DNA from 4 places in the Kouleothrix sp. 19917 genome. Region 2 is predicted to be linked to each of the others. Evidence: riboswitches for the same ligand, from Rfam matches in the RefSeq annotation. Region 2 holds a riboswitch; each other region holds the start of a gene.
What was found. Region 2 has a riboswitch for S-adenosylmethionine ahead of M1P90_RS03850 (aminotransferase class V-fold PLP-dependent enzyme). Riboswitches for the same ligand answer to the same signal wherever they lie in the genome.

Region 1: linked by a shared signal. The riboswitch ahead of mtnA (S-methyl-5-thioribose-1-phosphate isomerase) and the one ahead of M1P90_RS03850 (aminotransferase class V-fold PLP-dependent enzyme) in region 2 are both predicted to bind S-adenosylmethionine.
Region 3: linked by a shared signal. The riboswitch ahead of M1P90_RS21655 (methionine synthase) and the one ahead of M1P90_RS03850 (aminotransferase class V-fold PLP-dependent enzyme) in region 2 are both predicted to bind S-adenosylmethionine.
Region 4: linked by a shared signal. The riboswitch ahead of M1P90_RS16655 (homocysteine synthase) and the one ahead of M1P90_RS03850 (aminotransferase class V-fold PLP-dependent enzyme) in region 2 are both predicted to bind S-adenosylmethionine.

What each region holds. Positions count from the first base shown of each region.
Region 1 is NZ_CP097099.1:7,871,791-7,879,086, reverse strand. Features, by position in the region: gene M1P90_RS31610 (GHMP family kinase ATP-binding protein) at 1-942, opposite strand, end outside; gene M1P90_RS31605 (glycosyltransferase) at 952-3,411, opposite strand; gene M1P90_RS31600 (MBL fold metallo-hydrolase) at 3,651-4,424, opposite strand; SAM riboswitch class I at 4,629-4,810, shown strand; gene mtnA (S-methyl-5-thioribose-1-phosphate isomerase) at 4,853-5,929, shown strand; gene M1P90_RS31590 (uroporphyrinogen decarboxylase/cobalamine-independent methonine synthase family protein) at 5,941-6,996, shown strand; gene M1P90_RS31585 (carbohydrate kinase family protein) at 7,022-7,296, shown strand, end outside.
Region 2 is NZ_CP097099.1:965,513-972,808, forward strand. Features, by position in the region: gene M1P90_RS03840 (HAD-IC family P-type ATPase) at 1-842, shown strand, start outside; gene M1P90_RS03845 (ATP-binding protein) at 847-3,495, opposite strand; gene M1P90_RS03850 (aminotransferase class V-fold PLP-dependent enzyme) at 3,645-4,973, opposite strand; SAM riboswitch class I at 5,089-5,237, opposite strand; gene M1P90_RS03855 (glycoside hydrolase family 13 protein) at 5,570-7,261, shown strand.
Region 3 is NZ_CP097099.1:5,348,547-5,355,842, reverse strand. Features, by position in the region: gene M1P90_RS21680 (tetratricopeptide repeat protein) at 1-302, opposite strand, end outside; gene fsa (fructose-6-phosphate aldolase) at 635-1,282, shown strand; gene tkt (transketolase) at 1,359-3,422, shown strand; gene M1P90_RS21665 (sensor histidine kinase) at 3,887-5,404, shown strand; gene M1P90_RS21660 (response regulator) at 5,436-5,876, shown strand; SAM riboswitch class I at 5,952-6,125, shown strand; gene M1P90_RS21655 (methionine synthase) at 6,190-7,296, shown strand, end outside.
Region 4 is NZ_CP097099.1:4,064,884-4,072,179, reverse strand. Features, by position in the region: gene M1P90_RS16675 (ATP-binding protein) at 1-2,593, opposite strand, end outside; gene M1P90_RS16670 (hypothetical protein) at 2,917-3,129, shown strand; gene M1P90_RS16665 (vanadium-dependent haloperoxidase) at 3,217-4,506, shown strand; gene M1P90_RS16660 (hypothetical protein) at 4,560-4,886, shown strand; SAM riboswitch class I at 5,256-5,400, shown strand; gene M1P90_RS16655 (homocysteine synthase) at 5,566-6,855, shown strand; gene metX (homoserine O-acetyltransferase MetX) at 6,963-7,296, shown strand, end outside.

The DNA of each region.
Region 1 (7,296 bases), 1.7 Mb from region 2:
GCACAGCAGCGCCACTGTGCCGCCAGCCCCACCCGCGCCATTCACCTTCCAGCCCAGCGCGCCATGCGCCCGCGCCAGCTCGATCAGCGCCTGCGCGCCTGCGCTCACCAGCTCGGGGTGCAGCGCGCGCTGAAATTCGGTGTTGGCATCCATGGCGCGGCCAAGCGCCGGCCAGTCGCCCGCATACAGGGCATCGCGCATGAGCGCCGCGCAGTGGCGCAGGCCGGCAAGCTGCGGCGATGCGCCTCCTTCCTGCTCGAGCCGCGCAATCACGCTGCCGTGCACCTCCGACGAGCTATGGGCCGTGCCAAGAAACACGAGCAGCAGCCGGCGCTCAAGCTCCCAGCGCAGGGCTGGGGCGAGGCGAATGGGCGAAACGCTGGCATGCGGGTAGCGCATCATTTCGATGTAGGAAACGCCGCCATAGGCCGAAGCAAGCTGATCCTGAATGCCGCTTTGCTGGCCCAGGCGCACGGTTTCCACGCGGTGCGCGGCGTAGGCGATCTCGTGGGCGGTGCGGCGGCCAGGGCGCAGGGCGTCGAGCGCGCCGAGCAGCGCCACGGTGACGGCGGCCGAGGTTCCGGTGGATGCGCCGGCAGGAATGGGCGAGGCGATCTCGATATCGAGCGCGAGGTCGTCGGGCGGCGCGATTTCGGCCAGCGCGGCGGCGAGCAGCGGGTGCGGGTGATCGAAGGGCGGGCGCGCGCCCCACGCGGCTGGCTCGTAGTGAATGCGCTGATCGTAGTTGATGACGTGAAGTGTGACATGCGGCGTGCGGGGCGCGCGCGGCGTGGCGGCGATCTGCACCGTGGCACCGGGCGACACCGCAATATTGCACACGGCGCCGTGGCCCGCGAACCAGGTGTCGGTCCAGCCGCCATTGTCGCAGACGCGAATGGGCGCGTGGCTGTGGATCAGGCGGGGCGAGGGCTGCAGAGCCATGCCGTCTGTTTACTTTCGTTTGGTCTTATTCTGCCGTCGTTTGGTTGTGGTGGTCGTGGCCGTGTCGCCGCTGCTGCGGCGCGTGGAGCGGGCGTTCGATTTCACGCTGGCGGCTGGTGCAGTGTGCTTGCCGTTGGAATGCGGCACGCCGCCATCGAGCGCCGCATCTTCGGGCAGTGCCAGCGCGGGCTGGCCGTCGTGCGCGCTTTCGGGCGGGAGCGCGGGCGTTGTGGCGGGCAGCATTTCGCTTTCCGGCAGCGCGCCATTCGCTTCGGCAGCACTTGACTCAAGCTCGGCAGCATCTGCCGCCGTCGGTTGTCCTTCGTCAAGCGGGGCGTATTGCAATACGCCCTTGCCGTCGCCGCCATCTGCTTCGGCAGTTGCGTCATATGCTTCGGCAGTGGCATCATTTGCTTCGGCAGTGGCGTCATATGCTTCGGCGGTGGCGTCATATGCTTCGGCAGCACTTGACTCAAGCTCGGCAGCATCTGCCGCCGTCGGTTGTCCTTCGTCAAGCGGGGCGTATTGCAATACGCCCTTGCCGTCGCCGCCATCTGCTTCGGCAGTTGCGTCATATGCTTCGGCAGTGGCATCATTTGCTTCGGCAGTGGCATCATTTGCTTCGGCAGTGGCGTCATATGCTTCGGCAGGGGCATCATATGCTTCGGCAGCACTTGACTCAAGCTCGGCAGCATCTGCCGCCGTCGGTTGTCCTTCGCCAAGCGGGGCGTATTGCAATACGCCCTTGCCGCCGCTCCCATCTGCTTCGGCAGTGCTGTCGTATGCTTCGGCAGGGGCTTCTTCAAGCTCGGCAGCATCTGCCGTGGTCGGTTGTCCGTCGCCAAGCGGGGCGTAGTGCAATACGCCCTTGCCGTCGCCGCCATCTGCTTCGGCAGTTGCGTCATATGCTTCGGCAAGCACAACCTCTGGCTCGACAGCATCTGTCGTGGTCGGTTGTCCGTCGTCAAGCGGGGCGTATTGCAATACGCCCTTGCCGTCGCCGCCATCTGCTTCGGCAGGCACGTCTTCAAGCTCGGCAGCATCTGCCGCCGTCGGTCGTCCTTCGTCAAGCGGGGCGTAGTGCAATACGCCCGTGCCGTCGCCGGCCCCGGCCCAATCGACCACCAGCTCGACGTGGCCGCAGCGAGCGCATGCCCAGGCGCGCGGCGCGATCGGCTCGGCGCTGGCGGGCATGGCATCGGCGCGCATCGCCAGGCGATGCTGCAGGCTGGTGGGCTTGAGATCCGCGCCGCATTGCACGCAGGTGCGCGGGCCAGCCGGCGACATTGGCGCGCGCGTGGGGATGGGCAGGTCGAGGCCGGCCTGCACCGGCGTGGCCGTGGTGGGCAGCGCCCGCTCGGTAGCGGCGCGGCGATACACCGCCATTGTTTCGCGCGCGGCCCGCGCCCACGAAAACTGCTGCGCGCGGGCCTGGCCCATGCGCCCCATCTCGGCGCGGCGCACACTATCATCCCACAGCGCCTCGATCTCGTCGGCCCAGACATCGGCATCGAGCGGCGGCACATAGATCGCCGCGTTGCCGCCGATCTCGGGCAGGCTCGAGGTCGCGGCGGCCAGGCAGGGGGCGCCACAGGCCATTGCCTCAAGCAGCGGCAGACCAAAGCCTTCGTACAGCGAAGGGTTGATATAGATGCGGCAGGCGTTGTACAGCCAGCGCAGGTCGTACTGGCCCACGCCGCCCGCAAATAACACATGGTCGGCCAGCTTCAGGTCGCGCACCGCCGCAAAGATCGGCTCGTCGCGCCAGCCGCGCCGCCCGACGATCACCAGCCGGTAGCCCGCGTCGGGCCGCCGGTCGAGGCAGATGCGCAATGCCTGCAGCAGGGTTGGCAGATTCTTGCGCGGCTCAAGCGTGCTCACAAACAGCATAAACGAGCCAGCTTCCACCGGCGTTGAGTTCAGCACGCGCGCCTCGCCAGCGCGCAGCGGAATCGGTTTGTACAGCGGCGCGGCGGCTTCGTAGATCACGTCAATCTGCTCGATTGGGATGTCGATGAACTGCGCAATGTCCTGGCGCGTAGCTTCCGAAACGGCAATAATGCCCTCGGCGCGCGGCGCATTGGTTCGCACCTGCCCATAGTAGGCGCGCGCGGCGTCGTCCAGAATCTCGGGGTAGTGCATAAACGCCAGGTCGTGAATGGTCACAACGGCTGGGCAGGGGCGGCGCAGCGGGGCCACAAAATCGGGGAAGTGCGCGACATTCGGGCGAGCCAGCAGCAGCTCCAGCGGCATCGTCCACTGCTCGAAGCGATGATGGGGAGGGGTATAGACACTGCGCCGCACCACGTTTGGCGCAAGCGCCAGCGGGCGCAGGTGGTCGCGGTGCTGCAACGACACAAACTGGTCGTCGCGGGCTGTATCGGGCAAAGCCGTGAGTAGCTGGCGCGTATACTGAGAAATCCCACCCTGGCGGTAGGCGTTCAGGCGCGCATCAATCGCAATACGCATGGTTTTCCGAATCTATGCAGCTGCGGCGTGCCAGCAATGCGCCGGCCAGGCGCACTCGCGCGCAACGGTAAAGGCTGCGCTCTGCGCGAGGCTGGCCAAATACCACGCGACACACGCGTCGCAGGGAAAGTACTGTTGATATGAACGTTGCTTGATCGCACTGTTATCGTACCACAGAACCGCTTCTTCATGCATTCCTGCGCCCGGCCAATGCCAGTTTTACGATACGCAATCGTAGATCAGGGTTCGCTGATCTCGACGACCTGGCCGTCGTAGGCAAGGTGTACCGGCGCGGGCAGCTCGGCGTCAACGCTGGCATGCTCGACATCGTGCGTCATATGCACCAGCAGCGCCCGGGCCGGCTCAAGGTCGGCCACCACGGCGCAGGCCTCGCCAAGCGAAAAGTGTGTCGGGTGCGGCTTGGCGCGCAGTGCATTAAGCACCAGCACGTCGAGGTCGCGCAGCTGCGCCAGCGACGGCGCGGGAATGCTGCTGGCATCGGTGACATAGCCCAGGCGGCCAATCCGAAAGCCCGTGATCGTCCAGCTGCCGTGCTGCACATCGAACGGAACGATGGTAACACTACCAATGTCGAAAGGCACGCCGCTCTGGATCTCAACCAGCTCAAGCGCCGGCCGTGTCGAGCCTTCCGACGTATTCACAAACGCATAGCCGAAACGTTCGCGCACCATGGCCAGGGTGTTGGCGGTGCCGTAGAGCGGGATGGCGGCGCGCTGCGCGAAATTGAGTGGCCGCAAATCATCCAGGCCGAAAATATGATCGGCGTGGGCGTGCGTCAGCAGCACGGCATCGACGCGACGAATGCCGGCGGCCAGCGCCTGCTGGCGCAGATCGGGGCCGGCGTCGAACAAAATTGCCTTGCCATCGGCTTCCAGCAATGCCGATGTGCGCAAGCGCTTGTTATGCGGGTCGGGCGAGGTGCACACCGCGCACTCGCAGCCAATGACCGGCACGCCCATGGAGGTGCCGGTGCCCAAAAATGTCAATCGCATACCTGCGCCTGGCGTATGGCAATCGCGCGGCACGCCCCACAGGTTGCGCCGTCGCTGCATGAATTCTGTGTGCTCAATATTATAGCACACCGGCTTCGGGCGCGGCTGCGTGGCACAGCGCAGATGCACAAATGCGCCAAACGGCCCGTGGTTGCAGCGCGCCCGCGACTATGCTATAATCGCGGCTTGAAAAATGCATCATAATGCTCATCATGAGGGGCGGAGGGACTGGCCCGACGAAGCCCGGCAACCCCTGCCGATTTATGATTTGCGATTTTGGATTTACGATGAGGCGCTGCCGTCAATCGTCAATCGTCAATCGTCAATCGTAAATGGCGGGAAGGTGCCAATTCCTGCAGGCGCGTTATGCGCCTGAAAGATGAGAGGTAGCACGACAACGGCCTCTCGCGATGCGGGCGGCTTTTTCTATGAGTACTGACACAGCATATCAGCATATCTGGTGGGATGGCGACGCCGTCGGCTTGCTCGATCAGCGGCTCTTACCCAATCAGGAAACGTCCGTGCGCTGCACCAGCGTGGCCGAGGTCGCGCACGCGATTACTTCGATGCAGGTGCGTGGCGCGCCCGCGATCGGCTGCACGGCCGCGTATGGCATGGCGCTGGCCGCCCGCCAGCCCGCCGGCACCAGCGCCGCGCTGCTGGCGCTGCTCGAAGCGGCCAAAGCCACCCTCGACGCCAGCCGCCCCACGGCAGTGAATCTCGCCTGGGCCACCGAGCGCATGCTGCGCACCGCCCAGCGCCACGCCAGCGCCAGCCCCGCCGAGCTGCGCGACCTTCTGCTCACCGAAGCTCACGCAATCATGGCCGAAGACCTGGCAATGTGCCACGCGATTGGCGAATATGGCGTGGATCTTATTCCTGCGCGCGGGCAGGTGCTGACGCACTGCAATGCGGGCGGGCTTGCCACCGCCGGGTTTGGCACCGCGCTGGCGCCTATTCGCGTGGCGCACGATCGCGGGCGCGCCATGCATGTCTTTGTCGACGAAACGCGGCCATTTTTGCAGGGCGCGCGCCTGACGGCCTGGGAGCTGCAGCGCGCGGGCGTGCCGCTCACGCTGATCACCGACAACATGGCCGCCTACTTTATGCGCCAGGGCGCAATCGACTGCGTGATTGTCGGCGCGGATCGGGTGGTGGCGAACGGCGATGTTGCGAACAAGATCGGCACCTACGGGCTGGCGGTGCTGGCGCGCGCGCACGGCATTCCTTTCTATGTCGCCGCGCCCTCGTCCACGATCGACATGCGCCTGCCCGATGGTGATGCCATCCCAATCGAGCAGCGCGCCACCGAAGAAGTAACCAGCATTGGCGGGCAGCCGATTGCGCCGGCGGGTGTGGTGGCCGCGCACCCGGCCTTCGACGTCACGCCGCACACGCTCATCACCGCCCTGATTACCGAGCGCGGCGTGATTCGCCCGCCCTTTGCCGACAACCTGCGCCAGCTGCTCGCGCCAGCCGGGGGCGGCGACGCGGCGGCAGGCTAGACCGACAGTGTATGAGCTTGCCGTTCGAACCTGCCTGCCTGCCGCTGCTGCTCGGCGGGCTGCCGCACCACAACGCAGCGCAGGCGCTTGAGATTTCGCGGCGCTATGCTGGCGCGCTGCTGGCCTGGCCGCAGCTGCCACGGCGCAGCTTCCGCGAAGAAAGCTATGTCCAGAGCATGCAGGGCTTTCCCGGCCTGGTGGTCGACGCCTCGCAATCGCGGCTGTATGTCGACCGGCGGCGCGCCGAGCAGGAGATGGACGCGCTCGGGCTGGCCTACCTGGAAGATCGCTATTCGTACACATCGCTCAGCGCCGACGATGCTGCGGGCCTGGACGAAATGCTGCGCCACGGCGAATCGCTGCGCACGTATCGCGCGCTGAAGGGCCAGCTGATGGGGCCGATCAGCCTGGCCGCGCAAATAACCGACGAGCGCGACCGGCCGCTGATCTACGACGACATGCTGTTCGACGCGCTGGTGCAGCACCTGGAATTGCGCGCCGAGTGGCAGCAGGCCCGCCTGAGCGAATGGAACCCGACGACAATTATCTGCGTCGACGAGCCCTTCCTCGAAATGGTTGGCCTGCCGTTTGTGCCGGTAGACTGGGCGCGGGTGCGCCAGCAGATCAATCAGGTGCTGGATGATGTGCGCGCGTGCAAGGCGCTGTTTGCCGGCGGCGCGTGCGACTGGGCGGAAGTGCTGCAATTAAGTATCGACATGCTGATTGCGAATGTTGCCGACAACAGCGCCAGCCTGGTGGCCGCCGCGCCGGCCCTGGCCGAGTTTTTCGAGCGCGATGGCATGCTTGGCCTGGGGCTGGTTCCCGCCGAGGACGAAACGATTGCGCGGGCCAGCGCCGAGCGCCTGGCCGAGCAGGCCAGCAATTTTGCGGGCGCGATTGCGCCGGGCGGGCACGACGCAGCAAGCGTGCTGCGCCGCTGTGTCGTCACCACCGCCGGCACAATCAGCCGCCTGTCGGTGGCCGGCGCCGAGCGCGCCATGCAGCTGGTGGCCGAAACATCGGCACTGCTGCGCGAACAACACGGGCTGGATGGCCCGAACGAATAAGCAAGGCTAATTCAAGGAGCAAGACGTGGGTATCGTCGTCACCGGTTCACTCGCCTACGATTACATCATGAACTTTCCCGGCTACTTCAAGGATCACATCCTGCCGGATAAAGTGCATATGCTAACAGTCAGCTTTCTGGTCGACTCCATGCGCCGCATGCGCGGCGGCGTGGCGGGCAATATTGCCTACACGCTGGCGCTGCTGGGCGAGCGCCCGCGAGTGGTGGCGACGGCCGGGCAGGATTTTGGCGAGTACCGCGCCTGGATGGAGCAGCAGGGCATCGATGCCTCGGGCATCCG
Region 2 (7,296 bases):
GCATTGCCATGGAGAGCGGCAGCAACGTCACGCGCAATGTGGCCGACATGATTTTGCTGAACGACTCCTTTGCCGCGCTCTTGCCCGCCTTCACCGAAGGCAAGCGCATCATCGGCGGCCTGTCGATCTCGCTCTACCTCTTCCTGACGCGCGTGGTCACGTCCATGCTGATCATCATCGCCATCAGCATGATCGGCCTGGGCTTCCCGTACGAGCCGTCGCAGGTCGCGCTGACGCTGTTCACGGTTGGCTTGCCAACGCTGTTTCTGACATGGTGGGCGCGCCCCGAGACGCCAAGCCCCGATCTGCTGTGGCGGCTGCTGCGCTTTGTACTGCCCGCAGCGGTGGTGACGATGATCTTTGGCGTAGGGATCTACACATTCTTCTACGAAATTGTGCTGACGGGCATTACCAACACGCACATCCCGCCCGATGCGGTGGCGCGCTGGCAAGCCTACACCAGCCTGACCTACCAGGTCGATGCAGGCTTTGGCGAGGCGGCGGCGACGATTGTGGCGCAGACGGCGCTTTCGACCTTTGTGGCGTTCGCATCGTTCGGGCTCATTCTGTTTCTCGAGCCGCCCTACCGCTTCTTTGCGGGCTGGGCGCCGGTGAGCCCCGACAAACGCCCCGCGCTGCTGGCGCTGGCGCTGGCAATTATCTATGTGGTGGTGCTGGTCACGCCGGTGACGGCCAACTACTTTGGCCTGGTGACGCCGGGTATTCAGGGGCCGGAGCTCAAAATATTCGTGATTACGGTGCCGCTGTGGTTTTTGATCCTGCGGACGATCTGGCGCGCAAAGCTGTTCGAGCGCCTGATAACTGTGGGGGAAAAGGAGTAGTTCGCTACGCGTGGTTTTGCAGCAGTTGCGCCAGCGCCCGCAAGAGCACATCGGCCTCGACGGGCTTGGGCACGTAGTCGTTGAAGCCGGCTTCGAGCACATGCACGCGTTCTTCGATGCGCACGTAGGCGGTGAGCGCTACTGCGGGCGTGCCGCCGCCCTGTTCGGCTGGCAGCGCGCGCACGGCCCTGATCAGCCAGTAGCCATCATCGCCGGGCATTGCGATGTCGGAAACGAGCGCGGCTGGCTGCCAGCTGCGCACCACGTCCAGCGCGTCGCGGGCATTTGCGCACAGGCGCAGCTCGGCCCCACAGCTGCCCAGCACTTCCCCAAGCATGTCGAGAATGTCGGGCTGGTCGTCGACGAGCAGGATGCGCGCGCCATGCAGCTCGGGCGGGCAGCGCATGGCCGGCCCGCTCGTGTGTGCCGACTGACCCCACTCGGGCAGGTGCTCGCTTTCGCCCAGCGGCAGGCGCACCAGAAATGTCGCACCCTGCTCTGCACCCGCGCTATCAACTGAGACGGTGCCGCCATGCATTTCCACAATATTGCGCACAATCGCCAGCCCCAGGCCAAGCCCGCCGTGCGCGCGGTTGCTGGTGCCGTCGGCCTGGCGGAAACGGTCGAACACAAAGGGCAGGAACTCCGCGCTGATGCCCATCCCGCTGTCGGCAATCGCGAGCTGCGCCGCGCCTTCGTTGGCCGCAAGCTGCACACTGATCGTGCCGCCCGGTGGCGTGAACTTAGCCGCGTTCGAAAGCAGATTCCACGCCACCTGCTGCAGCCGGTCGGCATCGCCAAGAATGAGCCCCACGCCAGTGGGAAGCTCGCTGTGCAGCCGAATGCCCTTGGCCTCAACTGCCGGCATCACCGTGTCGATCGCGGCCTGCGCCACGCGCGCCAGATCGACCTGCTCAAGCTGGAAGCGCAGCTTGCCGCTCACGATCCGCGACACGTCCAGCAGGTCTTCGATCAGCTGGGCCTGTGCCTTGGCGCTGCGCATCATCTTGTCGACCGTGCGATTGACGTATTCGGCGTCGTGGGTGCGGCGCAGGAGCAGCTGGGCATAGCCCATGAACGAGGTCAGCGGCGTGCGCAGCTCGTGCGAGACGGTGGCGAGAAATTCGTCTTTCAGGCGGCTGGCCTCTTCGGCGCGACCGCGGGCTTCCTGCTCCTGCGCGTACAGCATTTGCAGGCGTTCCTCGCTGGCGCGGAGCGCGGCAACCGCCTGTGCGCGCTCCACTGCATCCCAGGTTTGCTCGCCAATATTGCGCGCCAGCATGGCTTCGTCGTGCGTCCACTGGCGCGTGTTCGAATGGTTGACATAAAAGCCTGCGCACCAGCGCCCATTGCGGATCAGCGGCACGTCGATCATGGCGCACACGCCAACCGCAGCGAATGAGGAGTTGGCGGTGAGCGGATCCTGGGCGGTGTCGTCGATCACAAGCGTGTGGCCGGCGTGCAGCTCGGCCAGATAGTTTGGCGCCATGCCCCTGGTTGAGAAGCTGCCTTCCAGCGCCGGCAGGGTGCCGTCAGTCCACGACGCCGTAAACAGAATTGTGTCGTCGTCGGGCGTATCGAAGAAGCCAACGCGATTCACGCCCAGGTAGCGCCCAAGATCCTCGGCGGCGATGCGCATGATCGTATTCGGGTCGTCGGTTTCGCGCTGCTGCTGCACGAGCCTGAGCAGCATGGCCTGGCGCGTTTCGGTGGCTTGCAGCTCGCGGGCGGCGCGGGCGCGCTGAATGGCTTCCCAGATGCGCGCGGCAACATCGCGCAGCAGCGAAACGTCGGCCTGCGTGTACAGGCGCGGCTTGCGATCGTGCACGGCAAAGTAGGCCACCAGCTCGCCATTTTTGATCAGCGGCACGCTCAGAAACGCTCGCGTAAGCATGGCATCGTAGACCGTGTCCTGAAAGGCGGCAGTTGCTGGGTGCGTGGCGGTATCTTCAATAATGACCGGCTCGCCGCGCTGGTGCATGGCAATAATATCGTGGCCGACCGGCTCCAGCCCCCAGATGCCTTCGGTATTGGGTACACCCTCGGCGGTGTCGCTGATGTCGGCAATGGTATGCACCTGCCCGCGCCGGGTGTCGATAAAGCCATACGAGCAGCTGCTCGAGCCGAGCGCGTTTTTCAGCAGGCGGCAGGCTTCGCGCGCAATATCGCCTTCATCGGCCAGCGCGCGGGCGGCATCGGAAACTTGCAGCAGCAGGTCGAGCAGGCGCTCGCGCTCCATCAGGGTGTTTTCTACCTGCCTGCGCGCGGTAATGTCGTTGAACAGAACCGCAACATGGTGCTCGGCCGGGTCGTCGACGCGAAAGGCGTACACGTCGTAGTAGCGGTGAAGCTGGTCGGCCGGGTTCTCAAAGCGCATTGGCTCGCCAGTCAGCGCGATGCGGCCGTATATGTCGAACCAGTGCTGCTCGTGCTTGGGCACAATATCGCGCACCCACCGGCCGGTGGCGTTTTCGATCCCGGTTTGCTCTTCAAACGCGGCGTTGACTTCGAGGAACTGGTAGTCAACCGGCGTGCCGTCGTCGTTGAATCGCATGCCAATGATGCAGAAGCCGGCATCCAGCGAATCGAGAACAGCGCGGTAGCGATCGCTCGCGTGCTGGCTATGGTGGCCGGTAGCCGCGGGGAGGTTCATGGAAGTCGGACCCTTTGCTGCGCCAGGACGGAGCAATAGTGCATATGAGCACCCAGCGAAAGCTCGTGTTCTGTATTGTACCTCATCGTGCGCGAGTTCGCTCTTTTGCCCGCTGACACTGGTGCAGCAAAGCGTTTCGCCCATCTGCCCTATACCGCCGCGCAGTCGAGCGCGGCGCGCGCGGGGAGGGAGCGGCGCAGGGCAGGTTGCGCTATCTCAAGCGCGCAGCGATTTTGAATGGCTGTGATGCCTTCCACCAGCGCATCAACATCGGCAAGGTCGTTGTAGATCGTGAAGCTGGCGCGCGCCGTTGAGGGCAGGCCCAGCCGCGCATGGAGCGGGTGCGCGCAGTGGCGGCCCGAGCGAATGGCAATGCCACGCTCGTCAAGCGCCAGCGCCAGCTCCTGCGGGGTAATTCCGTCCACGGTAAATGTCACCACGCCGCCACGCAGGCCGGGGTTGCGCGGGCCAAACACCTGCACGCCCGGCAGCTCATCGAAGCGCGCCAGGGCATAGGCCGTCAGGGCGCGCTCGTGCTCGCGCACCGCTGCCATGCCAAGCTGCGCCAGGTAGTCGGTAGCCGCGCCCAGGCCAATCGCCTCGACAAAGGCGGGCGTGCCCGCTTCGAATTTCAGCGGCGCATCTTCCCACAGCACCTCATCCAGCCCGACATCGCGGGCCACGTCGCCGCCGGTCAGGAAGGGCGGCATGGCGGCCAGCAGATCGGCGCGGCCATACAGCGCGCCAATGCCGGTTGGGCCAAGCATCTTGTGGCCGGAAAACACTACGAAGTCCGCGCCGAGCGCCTGCACATCCAGCGGCATATGCGGTGCCGACTGGCAGGCGTCGAGCACGACCACCGCGCCCTGCGCGTGCGCGTGCGCAATGATCGGCGCAGGGTCGGTGATGGTGCCAAGCACATTCGAAACGTGCGCGAAGCTCACCAGCCGCGTGCGGGGCGTCAGCAGGTCGTCGAGCGTACTCAGGTCGAGCGTGCCGTCGGCGGCGAGCGGGATGAGCCTGATGGTGAGATTGCGCTCGCGGGCAAGCTGGAGCCAGGGCAGGTAGTTGGCGTGATGCTCGAGCTCGGTCAGCACGATTTCGTCGCCGGCTTGCAGAAAGGTGCGCCCGTAGGAATAGGCCAGCAGGTTCAGCGCCTCAGTGGCGTTGCGCGTGAAGACGATCTGCGCCGGCGATTCCGCGCCAATAAACGCGGCGATCTTGGCGCGCGCCTGCTCGTACAGGTCGGTGCTGCGCTGGCTGAAACAGTACGCGCCGCGGTGCACATTCGCATAGGTCGAGCGATACAAGCCGTCCATCAGGTTGAGCACCTGGCGCGGCTTTTGCGACGACGCGGCGCTGTCGAGAAACACCAGCGGCCAGCCGTTGACGGTTTGCTGGAGCGCCGGGAAATCCTGCCGAATACGCGCAATGTCGAGACAGCCTGCGGTGCCTGGTGTGCCGGGGGTGCTGGTCATGGCCTGTTTCCTTTGTGTACAACATCAAAAAACGCCCATCGTCGTGGACGATGAGCGTATGTGCGCTGTGCGCTGCCGTGGCGCGCATACGCGCAGCCCCGGCATCAGCCGTCACCTCTCATCTTCCAGTCTGTGCTGCCGGATTTGGCACCCTAATGATCGAGTTTCGAGCCGTGCGCCTTTTTGTTTCGCACGATGCTCAAAGCCCTTTCCAGGGTTGTCGAGGCTTCATCGGGCCGGTCCCTCTGCCTCTCTGGATAAGAGTCTGTGCTTCTTCAGTTGTGCCGCGCATCTTACATTGCTTGATTTATTTTGTCAACTTTGAATTCGCGATGGCGCGGTTGGGAATTCGAGCGGTCTACTGCCCTTGCTGTTTTCTGTTTGGGCAGTCTCGACTACGTCGGTGGTCGAGACTGCCCAGAAAAAAGATTATTTTGGAGGGCTGACGCCCTCCAAACCCCCCGCTGAGCAAGTACGCAGTGCAGATCGTGGCGCAATTTGCCCGCGCCGCGATTGAACGGTATCATCCACTGCACAGAAGGAAGCAGCAGTACGCGGTGTCTGCGTGCCATTCCGCGATATGAGGAGCAAGCCTTATGCAAAACGCATGGTGGAAAGAAAGTGTCGTCTACCAGATCTACCCGCGCAGCTTTGCCGACAGCAATGGCGATGGTGTGGGCGATTTGCGCGGCATCATCGGCAAGCTCGATTACCTCAAAACCCTCGGTGTCGATGTTGTCTGGCTGTCGCCGGTCTACCAATCGCCCAACGACGACAATGGCTACGATATCAGCGATTATCAGGCGATCATGACTGAGTTCGGCACAATGGCCGACTTCGATGAGCTGCTGGCTGGCCTGCATGCGCGCGGCATCAGGCTGCTGATGGATCTGGTGGTGAATCACACTTCCGACGAGCACGCATGGTTTGTCGAGTCGCGCGCCGCGAACGACAACCCTTACCGCGATTTCTACATCTGGCGGCCGGGCAAGGATGGCGCGGAGCCGAACAACTGGGGATCGTTCTTTGGCGGCTCGGCCTGGCAGCGCGACGACGCCACTGGCGAGTACTTTCTGCACCTGTTTTCTACCAAGCAGCCCGACCTGAACTGGGACAACCCGGCGGTGCGCGAGGCGATTTACAGCATGATGCGCTGGTGGCTCGACAAGGGCATCGACGGCTTCCGCATGGACGTGATCAACCTGATCTCCAAAGCGCCTGGCCTGCCCGACGCGCCAGTGCAGTCGGCGGCGCGCTACCAGTTTCCCGGCGGCCTGGTGTTTCACGGCCCGCGTCTGCTGGAATACCTGGGCGAGATGAAGCGCGAAGTGTTGTCGAAGTACGATATCTTCAGCGTTGGCGAGGCGCCCACCGCCACCACCGCACACGGCATCGAGCTAACCCACAGCGAACACGGCCCGCTCGACATGCTCTTCCAGTTCGAGCATATGGACCTTGACATCAACAGCGGCTCGCAGATCGGCAAGTGGGATTTCAAGCGCCTCGACCTGCTCGACCTCAAGAGCGTGATGACAAGCTGGCAGCGCGACCTTGCCGAGGGCGGCTGGAACAGCCTGTACCTTTCCAATCACGACCAGCCGCGCCCAGTTTCGCGCTTTGGCGACGACACCACCTACCGCGCCGAGTCGGCCAAGCTGCTGGCGACGTTTCTGCACACGCTGCAAGGCACGCCCTATATCTACCAGGGCGAAGAGCTTGGCATGACCAATGTGCCGTTTGCCAGCATCGACGACTACCGCGATATCGAGAGCCTGAATGCCTACCGGGAATTGGTGAATGAGCGTGGCTACGACCCCGCCGCAGTGTTGCCAATGCTCCACGCCAAAAGCCGCGATAATGCCCGCACGCCGATGCAGTGGGATGCGAGCGCAAACGCCGGTTTTAGCACCGGCACGCCCTGGATCGCCGTCAACCCGAACTACACGGCGATCAACGCGGCCCAGGAGCTTGGCGACCCCGACTCGGTCTTTGCCTACTATCAGGCGCTAATTCGCCTGCGTAAGGCCAACCCGGTGATCGTCTACGGCACATACGACCTGCTGCTGCCCAACGACCCGGCGGTCTATGCGTATACGCGCACGCTTGGCGACACGCAGCTGCTGGTCATCCTGAACTTCACCGCCGAAACGCCCGAGTTCGCGCTGCCCAACGGCCTCGGCGCGAGCCAGCCCACCCTGCTAATCGGCAACTACCCGGTCGATGCGAACGCGCCCATTGCACGACTGGCGCTGCGACCTTACGAGGCGCGCGTGTATCAGCTGCGCTGAGCGCGTTCCAAACAATAGGAAACAGCCTGCGCGCA
Region 3 (7,296 bases), 4.3 Mb from region 2:
GTGGCCGCCTGCAGCCCGGCATCGCCCACAAACCAGCAGGTAATTGCATCGCCGCTAAATCCCACCACGCTGCCGTGGAAGCTGTGTACATGCTCAATCAGCGCGCTGAACATTCGGTTGAGCAGCGCCGTCATTTCTTCCGCGCCGCGCTGCGGGCCAAACGCCAGCGCATAGGCTTCGGTCAGGGCTGTAAAGCCCGAAAGATCGGCAAAAAGAACGGCACCAGCCGTCTGCTCGGGCAGAGGCTTTCCCTGTGCGAGCGCCAAGCGCCGGTCGATCGGGATGAAACTGCTCAGGTCCATTCCGGGCCACACTCACAGTTCTAGGCGTGGTTTATGCAGAAGCACATGCACGGTGCATTGTAGCCCCGCGCAAGCCTGCGCGCAATGACTGAAACGCCACGTACTTTCACGAGACTATTACCTGGAATATGCCGACCGCACAGATCGTGCGTGTTATAATCGTTTCTATCCAGCCCGCATCGTCTCGGCCAGCGTTCCTCGTACTTTGGAAAGTGTACCCTCGCCAAAAGAAGAGGGCCAGATGTCGTCTTTTGGCGATTTTCTTCACAAAGTGCTGTACGGTATCATCAATCCATCTGCACAGGGCAACAGCAGATGCAAAGGAGCTTAGCATGCAAATCTACCTCGACACCGCCAACATCGACGAAATCCGTGAGGCCGCCAGCTGGGGCATTCTCAGCGGCGTGACGACCAACCCGACGCTGATTGCGCGCGAGAAGGGCGCCGACTTCAAAAGCACCATCAGCGAAATTGCGACGCTTGTGGATGGCCCGATCAGCGCCGAAACCGTCTCGCTCGACGGCGAAGGGATGATCAAGGAAGGGCGCGAATTTGCGCAGTGGCACCCGAACGTGATTGTGAAAGTGCCAAGCACCACCGAGGGCCTGAAGGCGGTGTCTCAGCTCGCCAAAGACGGCATTCGCACCAACGTCACGCTGTGCTTCAATGCCGCCCAGGCGCTGCTGGCCGCCCGCGCGGGCGCGTTCATCATCAGCCCGTTTGTGGGCCGCGTCGACGACACCGGCGTTGAGGGCATGCAGCTCATCCGCGAGATCGCCCAGATTTACCGCCAGGACGACCAGATCAAGACGATGATTCTTTCGGCCTCGATCCGCAGCCCGCGCCACATCATCGACTCGGCGCTGGCCGGGGCGCATATCGCTACCTGCCCGTTCAAAGTGCTGCAGCAGAGCATGAAGCACCCGCTGACCGACAAGGGCATCGAGCAGTTCCTGGCCGACTGGCGAGCGCGACAATAGAAAGGAGCAGTTTTGGGCGTTGCGAGATTGAGTTTCAATAGCTCAACTCAACACTCAGCACTCAAAACTCAAAATTATGGAATACAACGATACCGATCAACTGGCCGTCACAACCCTGCGCATGCTCTCGATCGATGGCGTGCAGGCCGCCAACTCGGGCCACCCGGGCTTGCCGCTCGGCGCTGCGCCCATGGCCTACGCGCTGTGGTCGCGCCACCTGCGCTTCAACCCGCACGATCCGCACTGGCCCAACCGCGACCGCTTCGTGCTTTCGGCCGGCCACGGCTCGATGCTGCTGTACAGCCTGCTGCACCTGTTTGGCTACGACCTGTCGCTCGACGAGCTGAAGCACTTCCGCCAGTGGGGCTCGAAAACCCCCGGCCACCCCGAGTTTGGCCTGACGCCCGGCGTGGAAGTCAGCACTGGCCCGCTTGGCCAGGGCTTTGCGAATGGCGTGGGCATGGCGATTGCCGAGGCCTTTCTGTCGGCCTCGTACCGCCAGGGCGAGAGCTCGCCAATCGACCACTACACCTACGCAATCGTCTCCGACGGCGACCTGATGGAAGGCGTGGCTTCGGAAGCCGCCTCGCTGGCCGGCCACCTCAAGCTCGGCAAGCTGATCTACCTCTACGACGATAACCTGATCTCGCTTGACGGCCCGACCAACCTGGCCTTCACCGAAGATGTGGTGGCGCGCTTCGACGCCTACGGCTGGCACACCGTGCGCGTGCACGACGGCAACAACCTCGACGAGATCGACGCGGCGATTCGCGCGGCCCAGCAGGATGAGCGCCCGTCGCTGATTGCGGTGCGCACAATCATTGGCTTTGGCAGCCCCAAGGCCGGCACCAGCAAGGCACATGGCGAGCCGCTCGGCACCGACGCGGTGCGCAAGACCAAGGAATATTTCGGCTGGGACCCCGACAAGACCTTTGTGGTGCCAGAAGAAGCAGCAGCGCGTGCGCGCGAGGCGGGCGAGCGCGGCGCGAAGCTGCAGGCCGCGTGGAAGCAGCAGCTCGAAAGCTACCGCAGCGAGCACGCCGACGCCGCCCGCCGCTTCGATACCTCCTTTGGCGGCACGCTGCCCGAGGGCTGGCAAAAGGCGCTGCCAAGCTTCCCGGCCGGCACCGAGCTGGCCACGCGCGAGGCCGCTGGCAAGGCGCTCGATGCGCTGCGCGAAGAAATTCCCTGGATGCTCGGCGGCTCGGCCGACCTGGCCGGCTCGACGCGCACGCCAATGGTGACGGATGGCAGCTTCCAGCCCGGCACCTACGGCAGCAACGTGATCTGGTTCGGCGTGCGCGAGCATGCCATGGGCGCGGCGCTCAACGGCATGTCGGCCCACGGCGGCGTGCATGCCTACGGCGGCACCTTCCTGACCTTCTCCGACTACATGCGCGGCGCGGTTCGTGTGGCGGCGCTTTCGCACCACCCGGTGACGTATGTGTTCACGCACGACAGCATTGGCCTGGGCGAAGACGGTCCGACCCACCAGCCGATCGAGCATTTCGCCGCGCTGCGCGCCATCCCCAACATGACGGTGATTCGCCCTGGCGACGCCAACGAGGCCAGCTACGCCTGGCGGGCCGCGCTGGAAAACACGCACGGCCCCACAGCACTTATCCTTAGCCGCCAGAAGCTGCCAACCTTCGACCGGGGCAGCATGGGCGCGGCCGATGGCACCCTGCGCGGCGCGTATGTGCTGATCGAGGCCGAAGGTGGCGCGCCCGAGCTGATCCTGATGGCGACTGGCTCCGAGCTGTCGCTGGCGGTCGAGGCGCACGGCAAGCTGGTGGAGCAGGACGTCAAGGCGCGTGTGGTCAGCTTCCCGAGCTGGGAATTGTTTCTCACCCAATCGGACGACTACCGCGCCAGCGTGTTGCCGCCGAGCGTGAGTGCGCGCATCTCGATCGAGGCGGGCGTGGGGCAGGGCTGGCACCGCTGGGTGGGCGACCACGGCGACGTGATGAGCATCGAAAAGTTCGGCGCGTCGGCCCCCTACAAGGAGATCTACCAGCACTACGGCCTGACCGTGGGCGATGTGGTGGATCGCAGCCTGCGCCTGCTGGGCCGTGGCGGCAGCAACGCTGGCGGCGAGCAGGTGCCGGGCAGCGCCGCGCCGTCGGAAGGTCATTCCTAGCGCGCTTTCAGCGCAGGGTTTAGGGTTTGGAGAATAGGGTTTGGTGATTGCAATGCAGAAACTCTTCCCTAAGTTCCGATCGCTTTCCTGATACTGCACGAGCGCGGCTTTTCGGACAGGACTTTCGCTTGCAGGGATGCATGATTCAATTCCTTGTCACTTTTTTGCGCTGCAGCGCAAAAAAGTGACAAGAAAAAGAAATTCTACCTTGCCCGCCGCAGGCGTAAATCCGCCTGAGCGAAAGTCCTATCGAAATCCGTTGCTGGTTATGACCAAAGACGAATGACGAACAACGAAACGCAATGCGGTCAAACGAAGCTGGTGGCTCACGCAAGCCGCCAGCTTCACTATTTCCTGGCCCGGCCAGATTGTCATACACTTGTCACCAGAAAACTATAGTCAATGATACATTCGATCGTACAATAGAGCTATTCCGACCTGTGGCGTACTGAAAGCGCACACCTGTGGCAACGATCGACCAGACCGATGTAAACGAGCCGCGCCTGGAAGAGTACACGCAATCGCTGCGTGAAGACGTCTTTGTTGTGCTGCTTTATTCGTTGGGCGGCCTGGGCTTGCTGCTGCTGTGTATTGGCCTGGTTGGCATGCCCGCAACGCGGCTGAGCATGTATATGGGCATTGCCCTGATGCTGAGCTACTGGCTGGCCGACAAGCTGCGCCGTCGCAAGAACTACCCCGCCGCCGTCTGCGCGTTTCTGGCCGGCATCATGGCCGCGCTGGCCGCGTCGTTTGCCTTCTACCCGCTCGACAGCAACCCTTTCATCTTCTTCACGCCACTCCTGATCGCCGCCAGCGGCATTCTGCTGCAGCCGCGCACCGGCTTTATCACTGCCAGCGCCGCAATGCTATTGATGGCGCTGCTGGCCCTGCTGCTCGGGCAGCACGATCAGATCTGGCACCTGCCATTTCTGGCGGCCACCGTCCTGAGCTACCTGAGCGCAACGGTTTCCATGCTCACCTCGCAGAGTTTTGCCGCCGCCGTGGAGTGGGCGATCGACAGCTACCACAAGGTCGAACGGCGCGAAACACAGCTTTACGAAAGCGAAAAACAGCTTCAGCGCGCACTGCGCGACCAGGATTACCTGAACAGCCAGCTGCAAAACAGCAACAAGCAGCTTGAAAATGCCCGCGCCGTTGCCGAATACGCCAACCGCATGAAATCGCACTTTGTGGCAAACATGAGCCACGAGCTGCGCACGCCGCTCAACGCGATCATTGGCTTTTCCTACATTCTCAAGCAAGAGCTGAAAGGCCCGCTTGCGCCCGAGCAGCACGACTACATGGGCCGAATTTACGACTCGGGCAACTACCTGCTCAAGCTGCTGAACGACATTCTCGACAACGCCAAGATCGAGGCCGGGCGGCTCGATTTGCAGCGCGAGCCAAGCCAGATCGAGCTGGTGGTGCAGGAAGCGCTGATCACCGCCAGCAGCCTGACGCTGGGCAAGCCGATCATGCTGCGCAGCGAGATTGCGGGCGACCTGCCCCTGGTGTATATTGACCGTGTGCGCGTGGCACAGGTGCTGCTGAACCTGCTCTCGAACGCGGTGAAATTCACCGAGCACGGCAGCATTACCCTGCGCGTCTATGGCAGCGCGGGCGAAGCACAAGCCGACGCCAGCCAGGTGATTGTCGAGGTTGAAGATACGGGCATTGGCATCGCGCCCGAAAATATCGACATTATTTTCGAAGAATTCCGCCAGGCCGACGAAACGCTTTCGCGGCGCTACAGCGGCACTGGCCTGGGCCTGCCAATCAGCCGGCGCCTGGTCGAGCTGCATGGCGGCCAGCTGAATGTCACAAGCAAGCCCGGCTACGGCTCGACATTCCGCTTTACCGTGCCGGCCGTCACTGCCGAAGACATGTGCGCCGTGAGCGAGCGCATGAGCATGCCGATCAAGGTCGAAGAAGCCGAGTTCCTTTCAACCCAGCCCGAGTCAAGCCCGGCAGTGCTGAATTAACCGCTGCCACCATTGCATGCAGGTGAATGATATGACGCAACCATTTGCGCGCCAGCACAACCGAACACCGATCGACAACCCGGAAAATGCGTATATCATCCTGGTTGAAGACGATCCCAATTCCTACCTGGTGATCGAAGAGCTGCTGAAATATGCTGGCTTCAAGCACTTCTACCATCGCGGCAGCGGCGCCAAGCTCATCCAGCTGATCGAGGCGCTGCCCCAGGTCGATCTGGTGCTGCTCGACATTGGCCTGCCCGGCGAGGATGGCTTCTCGGTGCTCAAGCGCCTGCGCGCTCACCCACAATCGGCGCGCGCGCATATTGCCGCCGTCACCGCCAACATCATGCACCAGACGCGCCTGCGCGCCAAGGATGCCGGCTTCGACAGCTTTATCAGCAAGCCCATCCACCCCGACAAAATCTGCGAACAGATCCGCCGCATGCTTGGCGGCCACACCTTCTGGTGGTAGCCAGCCGTTGCGCAATGTGCAACACGGCGTTGACAAGCCCGCCCCCGGCTGCTATACTGCGCGCCAATTGAAGACCGCTCATCAAGAGGGGTGGAGGGAACGGCCCTGTGAAACCCCGGCAACCCCCGAGCCATTTACGATTTTGGATGTACGATTTACGATTGCGGCCTCACATTCGTAAATCATAAATCGTCAATCGTAAATCTCGGCACGGTGCTAACTCCGACAGCGCAAGCTGGGAGATGAGGAACACACAGCCTCACGCCAGCGCGTGGGGTGTTTTTATGCCCAAAAACCAGGAGAATACTATACTGTGACACACGCCACCAAACCCACCTACCTCGAAGCGCTGCGCGAGCGCGTGCTGCTCTACGACGGCGCAATGGGCACCAGCATCGACACCTTCAACCTCTCCGCCGACGACTACGGCGGCGAGCGCACCAACGGCAACCGCGACTACCTGGCAATTGCGCGCCCCGACGTGATCGAGCAGATTCACGCCTCGTTTATGGAGGCCGGCTGCGATGTGCTGGAAACCAACACCTTCCAGAGCACGCGCCTGCGCCTGGAAGAATGGGGCCTGGCCGAGCGCACCGCCGAGCTGAATATCGCCGCCGCGCGCCTGGCCCGCAGCGTGGCCGACCGCTACCAGGCGCAGGATGGCCGCCCGCGCTATGTGGCTGGCTCGATTGGCCCAACCGGCAAGCTGCCTTCCTCCGACGACCCCGCGCTGTCCAACATCACCTTCGACGAGCTGTCCGACATCTTTTTCGAGCAGGCCAGCGCGCTGATCGAGGGTGGCGTGGATGTGCTGCTGGTGGAAACCAGCGTCGATATTCTGGAAGTGAAGGCCGCGCTCGATGGCATCCGCCGCGCAAAGAAAGCAACCGGCAGCAGCGTGGCCGTGCAGGCCCAGATCTTCCTCGACCTGTCGGGACGCATGCTGCTCGGCACCGAGGTGCCGGCCGTGATCGCCACGCTGGAAGCCATGCCGGTGGATGTGATCGGCCTGAACTGCAGCACCGGCCCCGAGCATATGCGCGAGGCGATTCAGTACCTGTGCGCGCACTCGCGCCTGCCGATTTCGTGCATCCCCAACGCCGGCCTGCCGATCGAGGTCGATGGCGAGACCGTGTACCCGATGGAGCCCGAGCCATTTGCGCGCATCCTGGGCGGTTTTGTGCGCGAGTATGGCGTGAATGTGGTGGGCGGCTGCTGCGGTACCACGCCCGCGCACCTGCGCGCCCTGCGAGCGGCGCTTGGCTTCGAGCGCGCCCCCGCCGAGCGCGAGATCGAATACATTCCCAGCGTTTCGTCGGGCGTGAAGGCCGCCGCGCTGCGCCAGGACATCACGCTCACAATGATTGGCGAGCGCGTCAACACGCTTGGGTCGCGCAAAGTCAAGCGCCTGCTGCTGAAC
Region 4 (7,296 bases), 3.1 Mb from region 2:
CGCCCTGCAGATTAGCCAGATTGCCCAAGGCGTTGAGTGGGTAGGTGACGCCAAGCTCATGTTCCGAAACCCGGATAAGCGTCAGGCTTTCTTCAAGCAGCACCTGTGCTGTTGCGTACTCTCCCTGGTTATATGCCACAAGGCCCACGCAGAAAAGCGCGTCGCCGACCCAGCGAGGATCTCCTTCTGCTCGCAAGGAAGCGAGGTATTGCTCATAGCGCGCCCGCGCCGTGACATAATCGCCTTGGTCAAAGGCCAGGCCACCCAGGATGCCAAGAACAAAGTTGAAGCCGTCCTGGTCGTTGAGCCTCCGATGTACGTTGAGGCTTTCTTCAAGTAAATCGTGTGCCCTGGTGAAATCTGCCTGGCACCATGCCAGCCTGCCTGCCTGGGTTAACGCTCGTGCCGACCAACGGGGCAGCGCGGGGTCTGCATTCGTGTGTGCCCCACGCTCACGACTCACGGTCAATGCCTGTTCCAGCCATTGCCGTGCTTCACTCCAGTACCCGCGCACTTCCCAGAACTTGCTCATCGCCGCACTTAATCGCAGTGCAGATGCGCTATCACCCTGTTCAAGCGCCCAACGTAATCCAGCCCGCGTGTTGTCATGTTCAACATCAATTCGATTCAGCTCTCGTCCTACTTCCGATCCGGCAAGCTGAGCTTCGGCTGACTCGGCAAGCGCCAGGTAATGCGCGAGATGTTGATTGTGCGCCTGCCTGGTATCGTCGGCCTGCTCAAGCTTCTCGGCGGCAAACTGCCGAAGGAGCTCGTGCATGTCGTAGCGCGCCACGCCATCCCAGCGCAGCAGTGATTTGTCGATCAGGGCGGCAAGAAGCTGTGGCGTTGCCCCGGCAACCTCAGCAGCGGCATCCTGACCGAATCCGCCGCGAAATACCGACAGGCGCGGAAAAACCCGCTGCTCTTCGCTGGAGAGCAAGCGCCACGAGTGCTCGAACGCTGCCCGGATGCTGCGGTGGCGCTGCGGCGTGGCCCGCAGTTCGCTCGATAGCCCCATACTGCTGCGCTCAATCGCATCCGCGATTGCTGTGCACGAGCGCGTGTGCAGCGCGGCCGCCGCCAGCTCAATCGCCAGCGGCAGCCCCTCGACCAGCCGGCAGATCCGCGCCACTGCGCGTGCTTCGTCTTCGGCAGGCGCAAAATTCCGCCGCACCTGGCTGGCGCGTCGCAGGAACAGTTGCACCGCGCTGTAGCTTTCAATCGCGCTGACCGTTTCGCCCGGCGGGTACGCGAGGCTGGGCAGGTCAAACAGCCATTCGTCGCTCATTGCCAGGCGCTCGCGTGATGTGACAAGGAATGTCACGCCGGGCGCGCGCCGAAGAATGTCCGCCAGCAGCACTGGTGCACCGTCGCCGTCGCTCAGCTCAGGCGCAAGCAAATGCTCAAAGTTGTCGAGAACGAGCAGCAGCTCCTTGTCGCGCAGATACGCCAGCACGTGCTCGTGCGGGTCGCGCTGGCCCTGAGGCTGGATATTCAGCGCCGAGAGGATTGCCGGCGCCAGAAACGCGGCCGAACTGATCGGCTGGAGCGGAACAAACGCCGCGCCATCGGTGAACATGTCGGCCTGCTCAGCCGCCGCAGCCAGCGCCAGGCGGGTTTTGCCAATGCCGCCCGGCCCGACGATTGTGATCAGGCGGCAGGCCGGATTCTCCAGCAGCGCGCCCAGTTCCGCCAGATCGCGCTCGCGCCCGATCAGTGGCGTTGGCGCGGTGGGTAGCTGCGCGTGGCGGATCTGAGGGGTGCCTGGTTTGGGCGTATTGCTATACGCCCTTAGTTCATTCTCGGTTTGCGGGGTCCCGTCGCGGATTTGCTCATACAGCGCGGTCGTCCTAGCTTCTGGCTCGATGCCCAGGTCGCGCGCCAGGATGCGGCGGCAGCTTTCGTACTGCGCGAGGGCGGAGCTGCGCTGCCCGCTGTGCGCCAGCAACCGCATGAGCTGGCGGTGAGCTTCTTCGCGCCAGGGTTCCAGCTCAATCTGGCGCTGGGCGCAGTCGCGAGCCTGGTCGTGGTTGCCACGCCGCTCGTGAAAGACGGCCAGGCGCGTGAGCGCGCCAAGCGCTTGCTGATGCAGCCGTTCGCGCTTGCGCAGCAGCCACTCCTCGAATGGCGCGCTGTCGCCCACGCTGAAGCCGGCCAGAAAATCGCCGTGGTACAGACTAACGGCCTGTTCAAGCCGAGTGGCGCAGCTGAAGCAGCGTTCGGGGTGGCGATGCGCATGCCGCTCGCATTCTTTCAGCAAAGCGGCAAAAGCTGAACAATCCAGGTTGTCACTATCGCTTACGTTGAGCTGGATGGTGTCGCGGGTGATGAGCAGGAATGGTGGAATAGCGCTGGCATCGCCGAGCACCGTGCGGAGGTTGGCGAGCGCCTGGCGCAAATTATGCCGCGCCGCTTCGTCGGGCAGTTCGGGCCACAGCAGGGCGGCCAGTGTGTCGCGCTGGTGCGTTTGGCCGGCTTCAACTGCCAGGTAGGCAAGCAGCGCCCGCGCTTTGTGGTAGGCAAAGCCACCAGCCGGCTGGCCACCAAGCGTGAGCTGCATTGGGCCAAGCAGCGTAAGCGATAGTCGAGCCATGGCGAACCACCTCCACCCACCCCCACCGCGACAGTAGCTGACTCAGGAATGCGATAGCGCCATTATATCGCTCCCGGTGGTGCGAAACAACAGGTATTGGCACATTCTGTGACGTTTCTCTGACGCTCGCCTGCTATGCTGGCACGCACGTTCCCTTGCAGCGCCTTATCGAGAAATAGCCCTCGTGCGCTTTCAGCGCAGGGTTTAGGGTTTGGGGAATAGGGTTTGGCGATTGCAATGAGAAACTCTTCCCTGATTTCCGCATCGCTTTCTTGATTATGCACTAGTTCACTCGCTGTCAACGGCGCCCAAGAGGTGAAACGATGACCGAACCGCGGCGGTATCGTGTCTACCTCCTGCGCCTGTGGCAAGCCGAAAGCGAGGAAGGCGGCATGGTCTGGCGGGCAGCGCTCGAAGATGCGCCCACTGGAGAGCGGAAAGGCTTTGCCGACGTGGCGCGACTGTGCGCCTTTCTCCAAGCACTAACGGCTGACGAGACTGAGGACACTACGCAGTCGCCTGAGACATCACGATGAGGAATTCTATGAAAGGGGGACGAAATGTTCGGTATGTGCAGGAATACCTGGCGCACTTGGCGCGCACTGGCTGTGGCTGTTCTAGCAATGTCCGCGATCCTGAATGGGGCAAGCAGCACGCGCGCAGTGGCGGGGGCACGCGCAATCGGCCAAACCGCCAGCGCAGAGCCCGATGCGGCAACTGCCTGGCATAACATTGCTGTGCAGTTTTTGGCCACGGCCACACCACCGCGCCCAACTCCCATTCCATTCCTTGATCTGGCGGTCGTGCAGGCCGCGGTTCACGATGCCGTCCAGGCGATCGATCGACGCTATGCGCCATATCACGTAGCGTTCCCGGCTGGTACGTCTGGCTCGCCCGAGGCCGCCGCCGCCAAGGCCGCGCACGATGTGCTCGTTGGCATTTTGCCCGGCCAGCAAGCCGCGCTCGATTCGATGTACAACGAGTACTTTACTGCCCACGGCCTGGCCGAAAGCGACCCGGGCGTGCAGGTTGGCGCGACGGCTGCGGCGGGCATTCTGGCGCTGCGGGCGAATGATGGGCGCGTGCCGAACCCGCCCCCGGCACCGTTCACTGGTGGCACCGCGCCTGGCCAGTGGCGCCCGACGCCGTCTTTGCTGCCGGGGCCGCCGCCAACGCTGGCGCCAATGGCGAGCCCCTTGCTTGGCACGGTTCCGCCGTTTACATTGCAGCGTGGCGACCAGTTTCGCGCGCCGCCGCCCCCCGCGCTGAGCAGCGACCAGTATGCCAGGGAATACAACGAGGTGAAGGCGTTGGGTGGTCTTGCAGATGGCAGCCGACGACCCGACCAGACCCAACTTGCAACGTTCTACGCCAGTAACTATTTCATTCTTCTGCACCAAACGCTGCGCGATGTTGCGGCGTGGCGCACAGACAACATTGGCGATAATGCGCGGCTGCTGGCGCTCGGCGCGCTGGCAATTGCTGACTCATTTATTGTCACGTGGGATAGCAAGTCGGCCTACGTCTACTGGCGACCGGTCACGGCGATCAACGAGGGCGAGAATGACGGCAACCCGCAGACACAGGGCGACCCGAGCTGGCAACCATTTCTCAATACGCCAAATTATCCCGAGTATACATCGGGCGCGAATGGTGCAGTCGGCGCGCTGACCCGTATGCTGGAACTGTACTTCGGCACGGATCGCGTGGTCTTCACGGTTGTCAGCACCAATGCAAATGCCAAGCCGAAGATGCGCACATACACTCGGTTCTCGGACTTGGCGTGGGATACCGTGAACGTGCGCATCTACCAGGGCCTCCACTTCCGCAGCGCCGATGAAGTGGCCCGTGCGCAGGGCCGGCTGGTAGCCGAATGGGCCTTTGGGCATGCTTTGCGGCCAATTGGCGGCTAGGGCCGGCAGAAGGGCGCCAGCGCTGGAAATGTGGTAGGCGCAGGGAGGGCGGAATGGCACGAGCGAACGAGCTACTGCGCCAGAGGGCGAAGCCAAACGTGGCGGCGCAGGTGGGGCTGTGGGCTGGTGGGCTGGTGGTGGCGCTGGTGCTGGGGCTTGGCGCGCTGCTCAGCAGCGCGCCGGCCTTCCGCTATGATGTCAATGTGCACAACGGAGCACGCCTCTCGCTGGGCATTCTGGAGGGCTGCCCGGCCGAAGTACCAATCGATATCTGCGAAGCCTACCGCTTGCAGATGGAACGCCACTTCGAGCTGACGTTGAACCGACCCGGCGTGCGGCATGTGCTGCTCGCGTTCGATCTGTCGCCCCGCGAGCGCTGAGCGACACCCCCTCACTACAGCGAAGAGCAAATGAATTGAGCCACAGAGCGTACAGAGGATATTGAGTACTCTGTCAACGAAGTTTCCTTGTACTCAGCTTCCAGGAAGCTCAGGCCAGTTTTGCTTCAACCTGATAATCAGATGAGCTTCCTGGAAGCTTGCCCGTTGTATGAAATAACGTATTTTCCAAAGTACTGAGTTTGGTTCTATAGATCGTTAATCTCTGTGCGTTCCAATGCTTCGCGGCTGCTTAAGAAGTTCCCCGGCCTGGCCTCATCCGCCTTTCGGACGAGCGCCAATCCGCCGAATGGCTATTTGACATTTCTGCGCAACTCACGTATTATTCGGCGCAACAATTGAATAGCGCAACTCTTATCCAGAGAGGTGGAGGGACCGGCCCGATGAAACCTCGGCAACCCTGGAAAAAGCGTAGGCGTGCAACGTTTAGTACACGAGGCATGCGCAGCTTGATCATTAGGGTGCCAAATCCGGCAGCGCGACTGGAAGATGAGAGGCATACGTCGGACGTAAGCCCCTTCCTATGGTTTTGGAAGGGCTTTTTGTTTCAGCGTTTCCATGGCCCTCATCTGCGCGATGAGGGCTTTGTTGTTGCCAGCCCCATCGCGCAGCGCCTCACCTGTGGCACGTGGCTTGTTCTCGTTGTAAGGAGGCATTCCCGATGGCGGACGAAACGAAATTCACCGGCTTTGAAACCCTTGCGCTCCACGCCGGCCAGCAGGCCGACCCGACCACTGGCGCGCGCGCGGTGCCGATCTACCAGACGACGTCGTACCAGTTCAAGGACACCGACCACGCCGCGCGCCTGTTCGGCCTGCAGGAATTCGGCAATATCTACACCCGCATCATGAACCCGACGCAGGATGTGCTCGAGCAGCGAATCGCCGCGCTGGAGGGTGGCGTGGCCGCGCTGGCGCTGGCTTCGGGCCAGGCCGCCGAGACGTTTGCGGTGCTGAATATTGCTGGCGCGGGCGACAACATCGTGTCGTCGACCGACCTGTACGGCGGCACGTATAACCTGTTCAAGCACACCCTGCCAAAGCTGGGCATCACCACCCGCTTTGTCGATGCGCGCGACCTGGATGGCTTCCGCAGCGCAATCGACGGCAACACCAAGGCGTTCTTCCTGGAGCTGATCGGCAACCCCAAGCTCGACGTGCTGAACCTTGAGGCGATCTCGGCGATTGCCCACGAGGCCGGCGTGCCGGTGATTGTCGACTCGACCACGGCGACGCCGTACCTGTGCAAGCCGTTCGATTTCGGCGCGGATATTGTGGTGCACTCGGCCACCAAGTACATCGGCGGCCACGGCACCAGCATCGGCGGTCTGCTGGTCGACAGCGGCAAGTTCGACTGGGCGGCAAGCGGGCGCTTCCCCGGCCTGACCCAGCCCGACGAGTCGTACCACGGCCTGGTGTACACGCAGGCGCTTGGCCCGCTGGCCTACATCATCAAGGCACGCGTGCAGCTGCTGCGCGACCTGGGCGCGGCGATCAGCCCGTTCAACTCCTTCCTGCTGCTGCAGGGCATCGAGACGCTGCCGCTGCGCATGGAGCGCCACTCGCAGAACGCGCTGGCTGTGGCGAAATATCTGCAAGAGCACAGCAAGGTCGAGTGGGTGAACTACCCGGGCCTGCCCGACCACCCCACCTACGAGCTGGCCAAGCGGATGATGCCCAAAGGCCAGAGCGGCATCCTGGGCTTTGGCATCAAGGGCGGGCGTGCATCTGGCGCGACGTTTATCAACAGCCTGAAGCTGTTCTCGCACCTGGCCAACATTGGCGACGCCAAGAGCCTGGCGATCCACCCGGCGTCGACAACCCATAGCCAGCTGACGGTTGAGGAGCAGGGCCTGACGGGCGTGACCGACGACTACGTGCGTCTGTCGATCGGTATCGAGACGGTTGACGACATCATTGCCGACCTGGATCAGGCCCTGGCGAAGGTCTAGGCGGCACCATGGCGTAAGGGCGATGCATCGCCCCTGATGTGTTGTGAATCACCGCTAACGCGGGCGATGCATCGCCCTTACAGTGTGGAGTCGAGACGATGATCGCTATGACACTCGATCGACAGACTGATAATGTGGGTGTGGTCGAACGCCGCAGCATGACCTGGCTCGAACCGCTGCAGCTCGAAAGTGGCGCGCGGCTCGGGCCAGTGACGCTGGCCTACGAAACCTACGGCACGCTCAACGCGGCGCGCGACAACGCCATCCTGCTGCTGCACGCGCTTTCCGGCGACGCGCACGCGGCGGGCTGGTACGCTGGCGCGGCTAAACCGGGCTGGTGGGATGCAATGGTGGGGCCGGGGCGACCATTCGATACCAATAAATATTTTGTGATCTGCTCGAATGTGCTGGGCGGCTGCCAGGGCAGCACCGGCCCCGGCA